One region of the Vibrio qinghaiensis genome, then DNA from elsewhere that is predicted to be linked to it. Evidence: predicted binding sites of a transcription regulator. Region 1 holds the regulator's gene; the other holds the start of a gene.
The links. The regulator CRP, encoded in region 1, controls carbon source genes, mostly activating them, when cyclic AMP is high. The targets are predictions, from matches to a motif close to TGTGANNNNNNTCACA.
Positions count from the first base shown of each region.

Region 2: the regulator CRP is predicted to act here: its motif matches at 2,234-2,249, upstream of deoD (purine-nucleoside phosphorylase).

Region 1 is NZ_CP022741.1:2,480,862-2,484,268, reverse strand. It holds gene astD (succinylglutamate-semialdehyde dehydrogenase) at 1-301, shown strand, start outside; gene CCZ37_RS11580 (DUF1338 domain-containing protein) at 370-1,164, shown strand; gene crp (cAMP-activated global transcriptional regulator CRP) at 1,268-1,900, opposite strand; gene CCZ37_RS11570 (phosphoribulokinase) at 2,142-3,011, opposite strand; gene CCZ37_RS11565 (YheU family protein) at 3,094-3,300, opposite strand; gene CCZ37_RS11560 (hydrolase) at 3,360-3,407, opposite strand, start outside.
Region 2 is NZ_CP022742.1:1,024,762-1,028,168, reverse strand. It holds gene CCZ37_RS18345 (lactate dehydrogenase) at 1-1,343, opposite strand, end outside; gene deoD (purine-nucleoside phosphorylase) at 1,404-2,114, opposite strand; gene CCZ37_RS18335 (YbgA family protein) at 2,424-3,377, shown strand; gene CCZ37_RS18330 (MerR family transcriptional regulator) at 3,367-3,407, shown strand, end outside.

The sequences.
Region 1 (3,407 bases):
AAGCTTAGATCAAGCGGTGCAACTGGCTAATGAAACTCGCTTTGGTTTATCGGCAGGCTTAGTGTCGACCAATGATGCCGAATGGGATTACTTTGTCGATCATATCCGCGCTGGTATTGTAAATCGTAATCGACAATTAACCGGAGCCAGTGGTGATGCACCGTTTGGTGGGCCGGGAGCGTCGGGAAATTTAAGACCAAGCGCCTATTACGCGGCCGATTACTGCGCATACCCAATGGCATCAATGGAAGGTTGTTCGACAGAACTGCCTGCCACGCTCAGCCCTGGGGTTGAGCTATAGCAGTAAACTTTATCTAAAACCCCATGCCTACTAGCATGGTTTAAACCGAGCACAGACAAGGAGGCGTTATGACGCCAACCGTTTTATTTCAATCATTATGGAATGACTACATTCAGCGCCTTTGCCCTTCTGCCGACAAAGTCCATCACTTGCTTCAAGAAGACGAAGCCTTGATTAATGACCATATTGCGTTGCGAACCTTCAATGTTGCGCCATTAGGTATTGAAACGCTGGCTAAGCCTTTTCTTGCCTTAGGCTACGTTGCCTGTGGTGATTATGTGTTTGAAAGTAAGAAGCTGGTAGCGAAGCACTATGAACACCCTGATTCGACCCAGCCTAAAGTATTCATAAGCGAGCTGAAAGTGGAAGAGTGCTCACCTGCACTCCAAGCCATTGTGGAGAAGCTGGTACATCAAGTCGATAGCAATAAATTAAACAGCAGTGACTTTTTATATGGCGGTCGCCTGTGGCAACTAAGCTACAGCGATTATTTGCAGCTTGCCAACGAAAGTGAATACGCCGCTTGGTTGGCGGCGCATGGTTATGGCGCAAACCATTTCACTGTTAGTGTTAATCAACTGCAGGCGTTTAATGAAGTGAAAGCGGTCAATGATCATCTACGCCAAGCGGGTTTTACCATCAATGAAAATGGTGGGGAAGTGAAAGGTACGCCTGATGTGCTGCTTGAGCAGTCGTCGACCATGGCCGATAAAGTACCGGTGCAATTTACGGAAGGGGTGGAGGTGATTCCCGGTGGATTCTATGAATTTGCCAAACGCTATCCAATGGTCAACGGTGAACTCTACAGTGGTTTTGTGGCGGCCTCTGCAGATAAGATATTTGAAAGTACAGACATGCAATAGCCTCTCATCTTTTTACTTTCGTACTGAAATATCACCAAAGAAAAAGCCACCTGAGTTCCCCAAGGTGGCTTTATGCATTCAATCTCAATCATTTTGATTGAAATTAACGAGTTCCGTACACCACGATAGTTTTACCGTGGGCAGAAATTAAATTCTGCTCTTCGAGCATCTTCAAAATACGTCCCACAGTTTCACGAGAACAGCCTACAATTTGGCCGATCTCTTGACGGGTGATTTTGATTTGCATGCCATCTGGGTGCGTCATTGCATCAGGTTGTTTCGCCAGGTTAAGTAGCGTTTGTGCAATACGGCCCGTCACGTCTAGGAAGGCTAAATCGCCTACTTTTTGACTGGTGACTTGCAGGCGTCGAGAAATTTGTGCAGACAGACGCATTAAGATGTCTGGGTTCACTTGGATAAGCTGACGGAATTTCTTAAAAGAGATTTCCGCAACTTCACAAGGTGATTTTGCACGGACCCAAGCAGTACGCTCTTGGTCTTCTTCAAATAGACCAAGCTCACCGATAAAGTCACCTTGGTTGAGGTAAGAGAGGATCATCTCTTTACCTTCTTCGTCTTTAATCAATACCGCTACCGAGCCTTTGACGATGTAGTACAGCGTCTCTGCTTTTTCGCCCGCATGAATCAACGTGCTTTTCGATGGGTATTTATGAATATGACAGTGTGAAAGAAACCACTCTAGTGTTGGATCGGTTTGAGGTTTACCTAGAACCATAATATCTCACTTCCTCTGCAGGGTACGCTTGCCGCTTTCCATATTGTAGCTAAGCCTAAAATAGGCTTACTAGGATAAGAGCACTTTCCAAATGCTGCAAGCTAACTTGTGTTTCGGTTAAGGATAGTATCCTTTTTCAGAAACGATTTCTTGATTTTAATCGTGTCAGTGGCATGATTTTTTACGCAAAACTGTGCACATGATCACGGTATGAAAAGTAACCGTCAACTTGTCCGATCACTTAGCCAATTTTACCTGTTTCAATCAATTGCTGCAGGATCGGTCTGACGATCAATTCCATCGCAAAACTCATCTTGCCACCCGGCACCACAATGGTGTTGTGGCGCGACATAAAAGAGCCATCAATCATGGCGAGCAGATAGGGGAAATCAACATTCTTTATGCCGCGCAGACGGATCACGACGAAGCTTTCATCCAAACTAGGGATGCCCTTGGCGTTAAGTGGGTTTGAAGTATCAACCGTTGGCACCCGTTGAAAGTTGATGTGAGTTCGCGAGAATTGAGGGGTGATGTAATTGAGGTAATCGTCCATTGAACGAACGATAGAATCCATCACTGCTTCACGTGAATGGCCTCTATCACGTGTATCACGCACGTATTTTTGTATCCACTCAAGGTTAACGATTGGCACCATACCTATCAAAAAATCGACATGCTGCGCGACGTTTACATCGCCATCGACTACACCGCCATGCAGACCTTCGTAAAACATCACATCCGAGTTTTCTGGTAAATCTTGCCAAGGTGTAAAGGTGCCGGGCATTTGATTGTAGGGCACAGCTTCGTCAAAAGAGTGCAGATAACGACGAACTTGGCCTGTGCCTAATTTCCCATATTGGCGGAAAAATTCTTCCAATGCAGGAAAATCATTGGCTTGTGGACCAAAGTAGCTGATGTGCTTCCCTTGTTCGCGCGCTTTACGAATTTCCACATCCATTTCTGGCCGGGTAAAGCGGTGGAAGCTATCCCCTTCAACCCATGCTGGTTTTATGTTCATCATATTGAACATTTTGCGAAAGGCTTCAGAGGTCGTAGTTGTACCGGCACCGGACGAGCCGGTGACAGCGATAATTGGATGTTTTGCTGACATGACAAACCCTGTCTGTATGTAACGTACTTGTTATCGATGGCTGCAATATAGCACGAAAAGAGTAGATTGTTTTGTGCGGAAATTATTTACGCAATTGAATATCCACACTTTCATGCAACTCAGAATAGACGATGATCGCTTCCCCTGTTGCGAGCTGTTTCTTTATTTGCTCGATTTTTTGCTGCAATGGTACTTCCTGCTCTCCGTAATCAGTACCTTCGCGTAATACAAACGTTTCAATCAAATTATCCAGTGTTTCAGGCGCAATGTGCTGCCAAGGAATAAGCATGACGACCTCTTAAACTGTCATGGAGAAAAGGGTATCGATTTAAAGCGATATGTGATTAATCATGCGTTGCATTGATGGTCAATAGGGTTGCCGTGACGCAGATCTTC
Region 2 (3,407 bases), on a different replicon from region 1:
AGGCCGCCAGGGCGAAGTTTGCGCCTCGGTTCGTTGATAAAGCTTTCGAACAACAGTTGGAAGCGTTTTTGATAGAACTCTGTTTGCTTAATCGATGCTTTATCGAGCCAAGCTTCGGGTGTTGGATTGTCTCCTGCCAAATAGCAAACACCTTTGACAGCCTGTGCCTGATTGGCAATAGCCCAGCGATCTCGCCACCATCCCATGTGAACAATGTCCGTTTTATTCACGGAATGTCCATTTTGCCATTGCGGATCTTCCTCAACGTACATCAAGTCAACATTCTTACGCTTGATTCGCGGCAAACAGACGCTCAATGCGGCAGAACGTAAAACCGGATCTTGAGGCAGATAGATAGAAACTCGCTTATCTTCAAGGCACAAATCCAGCACGTGGAGGAAGTGGGCATAAGAGGTGTAAGGAGGGCGAATCAAGGCGCCTTTAGAAGGATAATGAAAAGTGGTGAGGTTACCCATGGGGTCTTCTACATTACCACGGGCTAAAATTGTTTGGTATTTCTGATCAATACGCTCACGTAATAGCGGAGATGCGTCAGGAGTGGGTAGATTCGCCTCGGATGAATGTTCACGAGAAACAAAACGCGCGGGCGAGTGATAGGGGTTGTGATCAAGCTCGCCAGCAGGCTCTTCATTGGCGGAATAGTTTACGTGCTGACAGAGTATATAACCTGTTTTGGCTTCACCTGTTGCAAACCACAATACGCTGTTGTCGCTATGGGGTTGGAGCGGGATATAATTGCAAGCCAGTTCATATTGGTTTGCATGATTCACCCAACGCGCATCAATCATGGCCAGTTTTCGCCGACAGCGACTGGCAATGTGCTCGACATGATCATAAAACGTTTTTGGGTTGATGGATAATTTACGGCAAATCTCTCGCACCGAATAACTCATGAAGAGTAGGCCGAGTAAGGTTTCTTGAAAAGCGAGTTTTTTGTTGGCTCCTGACCACTTATCAACAAAGGTACTCTGACAAGCTTTGCAACGGTATCGCTGGCGATCGCCGCTGTAGCCAAAAGCGTGATAGAGATGTTTGTGCGTATGAACAGATAAACCGAAATTTTGGCAATCATCACTGCGGCAAGCGGGCAATCCGTCGCTGTGAAGCTGTCTTAAACGGTGTAATTCGTTTAACACTTCTCGGTTGTTAAGTAAGGGGGGGAAGGCTCCACATTCACGACAAACCATCGTTGGACGCTTCGGGTTTACGCGCTGCAGAACGTACCGTTCGGCTTCACTCAGTCCAAAGTTGTCACACGCCAATGTTTTACAAAAGTTGAGTTGTAAACCATCTGCGTCCTTGGGTAGTTGGTCGTTGGACACAATCGCCCCCTCGGGGTAATTTAATGCTGCCAATTTGGGTGAGCAGCTGAGGTTTAAAAATTAGATACTAATCGCGGTTTCAAGCGCGACTTTCATCATGTCGTTAAAAGAGGTTTGGCGATCTTCAGAGCTTAATTTCTCACCGCGAATGATGTGGTCTGACACGGTAAGAATTGTCAATGCTTTTGCGCCTAGATCCGCTGCAACGCCATAAATACCGGCCGCTTCCATATCCACACCTAAGATACCAAGCTTATTCATTTTTTCGAATAAATCACCTTCAGGTGTGTAGAACAGATCAGCGGAAAACACGTTGCCTACCTTCACGGGTACGTTTTGTGCGCGGGCTTGATTGACGGCCGTTTCAAGCAATCCGTAATCCGCAATCGCGGCGAAATCGTGGTTATTAAAACGGATGCGGTTAACTTTGGAATCGGTTGAAGCACCCATACCAATAACGATATCCATTAGATTGACATCGTCACGAACTGCGCCACAGCTACCAATACGGATGATATTTTTTACACCGTATTCTGAAATCAACTCGTGAACATAAATCGAGCATGATGGAATGCCCATACCGTGGCCCATAACGGATACTTTTTTACCTTTATAAGTACCGGTATAACCGAACATATTACGAACATCACAAACCTGTTTAGCGTCATCTAAAAAAGTTTCAGCAATGTATTTTGCACGTAATGGATCGCCTGGCATTAGAACGGTTTCAGCGAAATCACCAACTTGTGCATTAATGTGTGGGGTTGCCATCGTTATTACTCCAAAGTTTTCGAGTCAGCAATTCATTTCTCTAATCAGATAAATTACTAATTCTGTTGAATCTGATGTGTTTTGTTGAGGCAATACTAGCCATGCATGGCAACTCTCCTTGAGAGATTGGTCACAGAATGAAGGTTAATACCCTTTTTTGAGTCCATTGATAACTAAAAGTGTTGGAAGTGGTAAGGCAATCGATTTGGGTAAACGTTTACCTTTTATGTGTACATAAATATATTTTGTATAAGTAGGTGAGCTTGTGCTATACATTATACAACAAATATTTTTGTACACGAGGCGATGATGAGTAATCCTGAAATTCGTATTGGTGTCAGTGCATGTGTGCTAGGAGAGCAAGTCCGTTTTGACTCTGGCCATAAAGCGAGTGACTTTGTAACTAAAGAACTCACCAATTATTTCTCTTTTATACCTGTTTGCCCAGAAGTTGGAATTGGCTTAACGGTTCCTAGGCCTACCATTCGCCTGATCTCTCACGAAGAGCGTTTAGCGCTGGTTGAAACTAAAGATGAAACCAAAGATTACACACAAGCCATGTTCGATTTCTCAGAACGAAAAGTCGATGAACTCGAATTGATGAAATTGCGTGGTTATATCGTTTGTGCTAAATCCCCGACATGTGGCATGGAAAGAGTCAAAGTCTATAAGCATCAACGAGCAGACAAAGAGGGCGTTGGGCTTTATACCGCCACTTTAATGCGTAAAATGCCGTGGTTGCCTGTGGAGGAAGATGGTCGTTTGCATGATCCAGTGCTTCGCGAAAACTTCATTACGCGTGTCTACTGTTTACATGACTTTTATCAATCGATAGGTGACAACCCGACACCGGGCAAAGTAGTGGCCTTTCATTCACGCTACAAATTGACGTTAATGGCCCACCACCCGCAAGCGTATCGAGAACTCGGTCGTTTGGTGGCTGAAGTCAAGCAGCATCCGCCACAGTATTTTATTGAGCACTACCGCCAAGGGCTAATGGATGCGCTCAAACACAGAGCGAGCCGTAAAAACAACACCAATGTTCTAATGCACATTCAGGGTTACTTCAAACGAGCCTTAAACAAAGAGCAAAAGGCAGAATTAGCTCAGGTTATTGATGATTACCGAACAGGTGTTCTTCCTTTACTTGCGCCTATTACGTTGCTCAAACACTACATAAAAATGTATCCCGATGCTTATTTGCAGCAACAGCACTATTTGTCGCCTTATCCACAAACGCTAAGGTTACGTTATGGACTATGAGAACGATCCGGCTGAGAACATGATGACTGA